3 regions of the Sorangium sp. So ce185 genome follow, and region 1 is predicted to be linked to each of the others. Evidence: predicted binding sites of a transcription regulator. Region 1 holds the regulator's gene; each other region holds the start of a gene.

Evidence for each region. The regulator HrcA, encoded in region 1, represses chaperone genes, less so after heat shock. The targets are predictions, from matches to a motif close to GNTAGCACTCNCCNNNGGNGAGTGCTANC.
Region 2: the regulator HrcA is predicted to act here: its motif matches at 1,374-1,402, upstream of groES (co-chaperone GroES).
Region 3: the regulator HrcA is predicted to act here: its motif matches at 1,299-1,327, upstream of groES (co-chaperone GroES).

Annotation. Positions count from the first base shown of each region.
Region 1 is NZ_CP150316.1:14,547-17,817, reverse strand. It holds gene WMF26_RS00060 (response regulator transcription factor) at 1-385, opposite strand, end outside; gene WMF26_RS00055 (RluA family pseudouridine synthase) at 573-1,649, shown strand; gene hrcA (heat-inducible transcriptional repressor HrcA) at 1,642-2,685, opposite strand; gene WMF26_RS00045 (extensin family protein) at 3,021-3,271, shown strand, end outside.
Region 2 is NZ_CP150316.1:4,582,530-4,585,800, forward strand. It holds gene WMF26_RS16915 (NUDIX hydrolase) at 1-504, opposite strand, end outside; tRNA gene WMF26_RS16920 (tRNA-Glu) at 769-843, opposite strand; tRNA gene WMF26_RS16925 (tRNA-Gln) at 883-956, opposite strand; gene groES (co-chaperone GroES) at 1,521-1,817, shown strand; gene groL (chaperonin GroEL) at 1,886-3,271, shown strand, end outside.
Region 3 is NZ_CP150316.1:9,677,778-9,681,048, forward strand. It holds gene WMF26_RS35465 (hypothetical protein) at 1-377, opposite strand, end outside; gene WMF26_RS35470 (hypothetical protein) at 377-982, opposite strand; gene groES (co-chaperone GroES) at 1,436-1,726, shown strand; gene groL (chaperonin GroEL) at 1,760-3,271, shown strand, end outside.

The sequences.
Region 1 (3,271 bases):
CGGCGGCCGGCTTCGCCTCGCCGCGCGACGCCAGCAGCTTCTTGACCTTGTCGATCATCTGCTGGGTGTCGAACGGCTTGTCCATGTGGTCGTCGGCTTGCGCGCTCGAGCCCTTCGCGGGATCGAACGGGTTCTGCTTGGACGACAGGATCAGGACAGGCGTCGCCGGTGAGGCCTGCTTGATCGCCTTGCACAGCTCGTAGCCGTTCTTCGGCTCGAGCGTGACGTCGGCGATCACCAGGTCGGGTTTATCGCTCTTGAGCTTCTGCAGCGCAGCGTCGGCGCTGCTCGCCGTCACGACGCGGAAATCCTGACCCGCAAAGGTGATTTCGAGCACTTTGCGCATGGTCACGCTGTCGTCTACGGCGAGAAGGGTGCTGGCCACGAACGGGTCTCCTCTCAGATGGCGAGAAAGCGATGACGGCTCTGGATATCTTCGGCTCCGGTCGCGCGATGTGTCAACATTCGCGGTGTATTTCGCCCCCGCGGGCCCCGCGGATGTGCGTTTTCCGCGCCGGTAGAGCCCGGTCCCACGCCTGTGGGCGGAGCCGAGGCGCCCCCCACGACCCCTCATGCGCCCGCGCCGCCCCGCCGCCCCGCCCCCCAACCCCCACCCCCGCGACGCCGCCGATCCGATCGACGAAGGCCCGGCCGCCCCGGTGCGCCCCCCGCAGGATGGCCGCTGGACCGTGCCGGCCGCGCTGGACCGGCGGCCGCTCGACGGGGCCGTCCGGGCGCTCTCGTCGGTCTCGTGGTCCGACGCGCGCCGGCTGATCGAGACCGGCAAGGTGCTCGTCGGGAGCGCGGTGGCGACGAGCGCCCGGCGGCGGGTGCTCAGCGGGGAGCAGATCGAGGTCCGCCTGCACGCGCCGCGGCCCGAGACGGTGCGGCGGCGCAAGCTCGAGGGCGAGCTCGTGGTCTACGTGGACGCGAGCGTCGTGGTGGTGAACAAGCCCGCCGGGGTGAGCACCATCCCCTACGGCGACGAGGACCCCGCGGAGCAGGCCGCGACGCTCGACGCGCTGGTGCGGGAGGTGCTGGCCCGGCGCGACCGCCTGCGCGGGCGGGCGCCGCTCGGCGTCGTGCAGCGCCTCGACAAGGGGACGAGCGGGCTGCTCGTCTTCGCGCGGACGCTCGCCGCGAAGAAACACCTCGCCCAGCAGCTCCGCGTCCGCGCGATGCACCGGCAGTACCTGGCGGTCGCGCACGGCGCCGTCGCGCGCGGCACGTACCGCAGCTACCTCGTCGAGGATCGGGGCGACGGGCTGCGCGGCTCGGCCAGAGACGGCCGGCGCGAGGGGCAGCTCGCGGTGACGCACGTCGAGCCGATCGAGGCGCTCCGCGGGCCCGAGGAGGCGGCCGGCGCCGCGGGCGCGACGCTGGTCGCCTGCCGCCTCGAGACCGGGCGCACGCACCAGATCCGCATCCACCTCGCCGAGGCCGGGCACCCGCTCGTCGGCGAGGCGGTCTACGTGCGGGACTACCGCGGGCCGAAGATCCCCGCCCCGCGGCTGATGCTCCACGCCGTCGAGCTCGGCTTCGACCACCCCGCCGACGGCCGGCCGATGCGCTTCCAGGCGCCGCCGCCCCCCGACTTCGACGAGGTGCTCGAGCGGCTCCGCGAGCCGCGGCGGAAGGACGCTACCTGACCTTGCCGCGCGCCTCGCTCATCGCCGCGGCGGTCGCGTCGACGAGCGGCATCACCTTCGCGTAGTCCATCCGCGTCGGGCCGAGCACGCCCACGGTGCCGGCGACGCGCCCGTTCTCCATGTACGGCGCGGCGACGAGGCTGAGCTGGCCGCCGCCGAGGTCGCCCGCCTCGCTGCCCACGAAGACGGTGACCTCGCCCGCGCCAGCGGCGAGGGTGCGGTCGAGCAGATCGACGAGCTCCTCGCGCTCCTCGAGCGCCTTCATCAGCTTCCTGAGCCGGTCGACGTCGGCGTACTCGGGCAGATCGATGAGGCGGTTCTGCCCCTCGATGACCACCTCGCTCCGCCGCGTCACGTCGGCCGTCGCCTTGCTGCCGAGCTCGAAGGCGCGGCGCCTCAGCGCGTCGATCTGGAGGCGCTCGTCGGCGAGGCGGCGGGCGAAGAGATCCCGGATCTCGCCCAGCGTGCGCCCCTCGATGACGTCGGCGAGCAGGTTGTGGATCCGGGTGAGCTCCCCTTCGTTGATCGTCTCGTCGATCGAGATGAAGCGGTTCTCGACCGAGCCGTCGGCGAAGACGAGCACCGCGAGCAGCTGCCCGGGCTTCGTCGGGATGAAGCGCAGCTGGCCGAGGGCGCGGATCTCCGCCCGCGGCGCCGCGACGACCGCCGCGGCGCCCGACAGCTCCGACAGGTAGCGCCCCGTCTCGCGGAGCGGGTCGCTCGCCACGGTGTAGATCTCGGCGAACCTGGCGCTGAGCTCGGCCTGCTGCTCGGGGGAGAGCGACCGGATCTCCACGAGCGCGTCGATGAACAACCGGAGCGCGCGGTCGGTCGGGATCCGGCCCGCGGAGGTGTGCGGCTGGTGGAGGTAGCCGGCCTCCTCGAGGTCGGCGAGCACGTTGCGGATCGAGGCAGCCGAGAGATCCAGCCCGTACTTGCGCGCGAGCGTCCTGCTGCCTACGGGGTCGCCCGTCGCGATGAACTCGGTGACCGCGGCGAAAAGGATCTTTCGAGCGCGATTGGAAACATCTCCCATGTCGACTGCAGGCGGGTGCGCGCCGCTGTGGCTACCTGGACCAGGGACCGCCCGGACCGGGAAGCCATGCGGGCCGGACCTTCGCTCCCATACGTCAAGACGCGCGTGCGGGCGCTGGGCCCACGGATGCGCATGAGACCTATTTTGAGGCGATCGCGCGGCCCGGTCAAATGGCACGGTAGGATGGACGCGACCGCCGCGCCCGAGGGTCCAGCATCGCCGCTGCCGGTGGCTGGCCCTCCGGCGCTTCGCCTCCGGCCCTCCGGCCCTCCTCCTTCTTCATTTCTTCAGCTCCAGCGGGCACCACGCCGCGCCGGAGGCCGTCCCTGCCAACGATGCCGTCCTTACGCCACGCCGCCGCCGCCGCCGCCCTCGCCCTCGCGCTCGGCCCGCTCGCCGCCGCGCCGAGCGCGCAGGGCAAGCCGAAGGTGCGGTTCGACCAGGACTGGGCCAAGCGCCCGTCGGCGCGCTACGCGGCCATGAGCGCGGAGCAGTGCCGCGCGGCGCTCGCGCGGCGGAAGATCGCGTTCGAGCCGGTGCCGCGCGCGCCGGGCGTGCTCGCGCCGGTGCGGCTGATGCAGGGGGT
Region 2 (3,271 bases), 4.6 Mb from region 1:
GACGAGGCGCTGCGCCGCGTGGAGCGGGAGCGACAGCAGCGCGGTGACCTCGGCCGGGTCGGGGCGGAACGCCGCGAGCGCGCGGCGGGTGGTCGCGAGCAGCACGTCCACCAGCTCGCAGTCGATGATGCCGGGCGCGTGGTCGTCCCTGTGGCGGCACGTGCCGAGCCGGATCACGTCGCCCGGCGCGAGCGGCAGGCCGATCTCCTCCTCGGCCTCGCGCAGCGCCTCCGCGAGATCCTCGCCGGCGCGGTAGTGCCCCGACACGGCGACCTCGAACGCGCCGGGCCAGGTGTCCTTGTCCGGGCTGCGCTGCTGGAAGAGCACCCAGGGCTCCGCGCTGCTCCGGCGGCCGTCGGGCTCGCGCTCGAGGACCACCCACACGTGGAGGCTCCGGTGCCAGTCGCCGTCGCGGTGGACGAGCTTGCGCGCCTTGCGCACGCCGAGCGGCTTGCCGCTGCGATCAAAGATGTCGAACAGCTCGTCCCCGTCCTGCGCCGCCATGGGCCCGAGGGTAGCGCACTTCGAACGGAGGGCGCCGTTGCTACCCTGCGTGCTCCTCGACGAACCTGTGCTTCATCGAGAAGCTCACGCGCCGGGCGACGAGGTTGGAGCGCCCGGCGATGCTCGACGGGCTGCTCCGGCGCGCACTGTGCCCCGCGCGACCTGCAGACGCCGGCGGCGCACCCTCGCGGGGTCGCGAGCCGCAGCCGCGGTCGCAGGGCGACGTGGAGGAGCTCTCGGTAGCGAGGAGAGCTGAGGTGATGCTGGCGATCCCAGCGGGAATCGAACCCGCGTTACCGGCGTGAGAGGCCGATGTCCTAACCGCTAGACGATGGGACCTTGTACTGTCGAGAAGGCCGATAGCAGAGCTGATCGACCTGGCTGGGGGACAAGGATTCGAACCTTGATAGCAAGAGCCAGAATCTTGCGTCCTGCCGTTAGACGATCCCCCAAGGGGTCAGCGCTGTGTTCATCAGCGCCACGGGCCGCGGAATCTACTCGGACCGGTGGGGTTGTCAAGCGATCAAAATCGGACCCGACCAAGAAAACCTCACGGGGCGGAAAATCCTCGGCGTTTCGCGCATTTTGCGCGGCTCGCTCCGTCCCCTCCGCCCGCATCGAGCCCGCCGCGCTCTCGCTGCCGCTCTCTCGCAGCCGTCCGGCGCCGCCGTCCCGTCCGTCCGCAGCGTCATCGCTCGCCCTCGCCCGCCCGATCTCTCGGGGGGGCCCCCACGGCATTGCGACGGCTGCCCGGACGCTCTCTCCAGGAGCTCCTTCTTCGTTCCACGGGGGCGACGGCCCCGGAAAAGTCGCGACTGTCTGCTGCGTGCCCTTGACGTGCCGGGCGACTGATTTACTTTCGGCCGCGGTTTAGCCACCGGCCTAGGAGAGTGCCAAGCGACTGTGATCCCGGGCACTTAGCTCTCGTCGTGGGGGCGGAAGGCCCCTGCGGGGGGGCGAACGGGACCTCCGGCGAGCCGATGGTCAGTCAACCAGCCGAGGACGAGGGAGCCACCATGAAAATCAGGCCGCTGCAGGATCGGATTGTCGTCAAGCGCGTCGAGAGCGAGACGAAGACCAAGGGGGGCATCATCATCCCCGACGCCGCGAAGGAGAAGCCGATCGAGGGGCGCGTCGTTGCGGTGGGCAACGGCAAGGTCCTGAAGGACGGCAAGGTTCGCCCGCTCGAGGTGAAGGTCGGCGACAAGGTGCTGTTCGGCAAGTACAGCGGCACCGAGGTGAAGCTCGACGGCGAGGAGCACGTGCTCATCCGCGAGGACGACGTGCTCGCCGTGACCGAGTCCGCCTCCTGATCCGGATCGAGGGAAACCGAACCCAAGCGATAGCAGACGCGGCCGCGCGGCCGCGAGGGGATTGAGAGATGGCTGCGAAGCAGATCGTTTATAGCCGCGGCGCCCGCGCCGCGATCCTGAAGGGCGTGAACACGCTCGCCGATGCGGTCAAGGTGACCCTCGGGCCCAAGGGGCGGAACGTCGTCATCGAGAAGAGCTGGGGCGCGCCGGTCGTCACGAAGGACGGCGTCACGGTGGCCAAGGAGGTCGAGCTCGCCGGCAAGCTCGAGAACATGGGCGCCCAGATGGTCCGCGAGGTCGCCTCGAAGACCAGCGACAAGGCCGGCGACGGCACGACGACGGCGACGGTGCTGGCCCAGGCGATCTTCGGCGAGGGCCTCAAGCTCGTCGAGGCCGGGCACAACCCGATGAACCTGAAGCGCGGCATCGACGCGGCCGTCGCGAAGGTCATCGAGTCCGTGCAGCAGGCCGCCAAGCCGACCAAGGACAAGGACCAGATCGCCCAGGTCGCCACCGTCAGCGCGAACGGCGACAAGGAGATCGGCCAGATCCTCGCCGACGCCATGGAGAAGGTCGGCAAGGAGGGCGTGATCACGGTCGAGGAGAACAAGCGCATGACGACGGAGCTCGAGACCGTCGACGGCATGCAGTTCGACCGCGGCTACCTCTCGCCCTACTTCGTGACCGATCCCGAGAAGATGACCGCGGTCCTCACGAACCCGCTCATCCTCGTCCACGAGAAGAAGATCTCGGCCATGGCCGACCTCTTGCCGCTGCTCGAGCAGGTGGTGAAGCAGGGCCGCGAGCTGCTCATCCTCTCCGAGGACATCGAGGGCGAGGCGCTCGCCACGCTCGTCGTGAACAAGCTGCGCGGCACCATCAAGGTCGCCGCCGTGAAGGCGCCCGGCTTCGGCGATCGCCGCAAGGAGATGCTGAAGGACATCGCGATCCTCACGGGCGCGACCGCGTTCATGGAGGACCTCGGCCAGAAGCTCGAGAGCGCCACGGTGCGCGACCTCGGGACGGCCAAGCGCGTCGAGATCGACAAGGACAACACGGTCATCGTCGACGGCCAGGGCGACAAGACCGCGATCAAGGGCCGCATCGAGGCGATCCGCAAGCAGATCGCGGACACGGCGAGCGACTACGATCGCGAGAAGCTCCAGGAGCGGCTCGCGAAGCTCGCCGGCGGCGTCGCGGTGGTGAAGGTCGGCGCGGCGACCGAGACGGAGATGAAGGAGAAGAAGGCGCGCGTCGAGGACGCGCTGCACGCGACCCGCGCGGCCGTCGAGGAAGGCATCGTGGTCGGCGGCGGCGTGGCCCTCCTCCGGGCGGCCTCGGCCCTGGAGCAGCTCAAGTTCAACGACGAGCGCGACGTCGGCGTGCGGCTCGTGCGCCGCGCCGTCGAGGCGCCGCTCCGCCAGATCGCCCAGAACGCGGGCGTCGACGGGACG
Region 3 (3,271 bases), 4.1 Mb from region 1:
GGGCCCGGGAGCTCGACCTCCTCGGCCAGGCCGCCATGGACGAGCAGCACGTACTTGTCCACCTCGGCCTGGAGCTCCAGCTCCAGCTGGGTCGCCGGGAGCTCCCTGCGCGCCCGCTCGGCCACATAGAGGAAGTGGCTCACCCCCTCGACGATCTGGCAGATCTCGTCGAACGTCCCCTCCCGCCCGCGCGAGATCGCGCGGGCGGGCAGGTGCAGCGCCACCTCGATGTCCCCGTCCGCGTGTCGGATCAGCAGCGCCTCGCGCGCGCCGCCGTCCGTCGGCCGGATGAAATCGTCGACAGCGGGGGCGTCGTCGAGCGCGTAGGTGCGCGCGAGGTGCTGCTGGATCCGGGCGGGGAAGGTCGCGCCCCGCATCAGTTGAGCCCGCCCGTGCCGCGGCTCGGCACGAGCCCGCGCGCCCCGAGCTCGTCGGCGAGCCGGCTGGAGCCGGTGCGGACCCAGCGCTCGTACAGCCGGAGCACCGAGCGCTCATCGCGAGCGCCGGACGCGAGCGTGCCGTCGGCCACATCGTTCAAGACGCTCACGAAGCGCTCGAACTTCTCGGCCATCTCCGCGAGGACGTCGGGGCCCTGGCCGCCGCGCGCGTTGAGGCGCAGCATCGCGGCGGCGTGGTGGTAGGCTGTCGACCCGACCCCGACCACGTAGCGTCGATCGATGCCCTTGAGCTCGATGTGGCCGCCGAAGAAGCCGACCACGTAGAGGACGCCGTCGCCGAGATTGCGCAGCCGCCGGAAGCGCTCGGCGCCGGAGGCCTCCAGGGCGTCGCGCAGGAGAAAGGTCAGGGGCTGGTTGAAGGTGGACTCGGCGTGCTCGTCCGGGTGAGCGAAGGCACAAAGCAGACCGACCAGGTAACTCGACGCCGCCTCGGTCGCGGCGACGTTCCGAACTCGGAGCGCCTCGTCCACAACCTCCTGGAAGTAGCGGGTCATGCTCGGGGACACAGAGATCGCTTGGCTCACGGGGGCACCTCACTTGCGCGGGCACCCTGGATACCGACGTAACCCGGGCCACCACGCGCTCAGGTCAACCAGACACGTCCTGTCGGCCTCCCTCGGGCAGGAGACCATGAGGGCGTCGCGTCACGGTGCAGCCGCATTTCCGCCCTCATACGCTCACTTTAGCCGAGGGACCGGGCCAAGCCCAGCCGCACGTCCCGCACCTTCCCCTGCAATCTCCAGGACTTACAGCCACCCGGGCGCCTGGCTGCCAGCGCGCGAAATGCCGGGCTGACCCGCGCTTGACACCCTGGAGGGGGTGGCTATCTTCGGCGCGCCCGCTAGCACTCCCCTGAGGTGAGTGCTAGCAAAGTGCCCAGACTGCAATCGTATGGGACCTTGCGGCTGCTCAGGCAGGCCGTCTGGGTCCTGCCGTCTCGTGGGACGCGGCCGCTCGTCCCCGGAGGATTCGCAAAGATGAAGATTCGACCGCTCCAGGACCGCGTGATCGTTCAGCGCGTGAAGGAAGAAGAGAAGACCAAGGGGGGTCTCTACATCCCGGACACCGCGAAGGAGAAGCCGATCGAGGGCACGGTCATCGCCGTCGGCAACGGCAAGGTCGGCGAGGACGGTACCGTGCGGAAGCTCGACGTCAAGGAGGGCGATCGCGTCCTCTTCGGCAAGTACTCGGGCACCGAGGTGAAGATCGACGGCGAGGAGCACCTCATCCTCCGCGAGGACGACATCCTCGGCGTGATCGAGAAGTGACGCGGGCGATAGCAGGAACTTAGGAGAGACACCATGGCAGCCAAAGAAATCATCTACAACGAGTCCGCCCGCAGCATGATCCTCGCGGGCGTCAACGCCCTCGCCGACGCGGTCAAGGTCACGCTCGGCCCGAAGGGGCGCAACGTCGTCATCGAGAAGAGCTTCGGCTCGCCGACGGTCACCAAGGACGGCGTGACGGTCGCCAAGGAGATCGAGCTCGAGAACCGCTTCGAGAACATGGGCGCCCAGATGGTCCGCGAGGTCGCCTCGAAGACGAGCGACATCGCCGGCGACGGGACGACCACGGCCACGGTGCTCGCCCAGGCGATCTACCGCGAGGGCTCCAAGCTCGTCGCGGCGGGCCACAACCCGATGGAGATCAAGCGCGGCATCGACAAGGCGGTCGAGGCGATCGTCGGGCACCTCCACAGCTCGGCCAAGCAGACCAAGGACGCGAAGGAGATCGCGCAGGTCGGCACGATCAGCGCGAACGGCGACGAGACGATCGGCAAGCTCCTCGCCGACGCCATGGAGAAGGTCGGCAAGGAGGGCGTGATCACGGTCGAGGAGGCCAAGAGCGCCGACACGACGCTCGACGTGGTCGAGGGCATGCAGTTCGACCGCGGCTACCTCTCGCCGTACTTCGTCACCGATCCCGAGGCGATGAAGGCGAACCTCGAGGACTGCTACATCCTCATCTCGGAGAAGAAGATCTCCAACATGAAGGACCTGCTCCCCGTGCTCGAGGCGATCGCCAAGAGCCAGAAGCAGCTCCTCATCATCGCCGAGGACGTCGAGGGCGAGGCGCTCGCGACCCTCGTCGTGAACAAGCTCCGCGGCACGCTGCACTGCGCGGCCGTGAAGGCGCCGGGCTTCGGCGATCGCCGCAAGGAGATGCTGAAGGACATCGCCGTCCTGACGGACGGCCAGGTGATCGCGGAGGAGCTCGGCCTCAAGCTCGAGAACGTCACGATCAGCGATCTCGGCCGTGCCAAGACGGTCATCATCGACAAGGACAACACCACGATCGTCGGCGGCCAGGGCAAGAAGGACAAGATCAAGGCCCGGCAGCAGGAGATCCGCGCCCAGATCGAGAACACGACGAGCGACTACGACCGCGAGAAGCTCCAGGAGCGGCTCGCGAAGCTCGTGGGCGGCGTCGCGGTGGTCAAGGTCGGCGCTGCGACCGAGACCGAGATGAAGGAGAAGAAGGCCCGCGTCGAGGACGCGCTCCACGCGACCCGCGCGGCCGTCGAGGAGGGCATCGTCCCGGGCGGCGGCGTGGCGCTCATCCGCGCGCAGACCTCGCTCGAGAAGATCCAGGTCAACGACGAGCAGCGGTTCGGCGTGAACATCATCCGCCGCGCCATCGAGGAGCCCCTCCGCCAGATCTCCGCCAACGCCGGCGAGGAGGGCTCGATCGTCGTGCAGAAGGTGCGCGAGGGCAAGGACTCGTTCGGCTACAACGCGGCGTCGGGCGACTACGGCAACCTGCTCGAGATGGGCGTCATCGATCCGGTCAAGGTCGTCCGGTCGGCGCTCCAG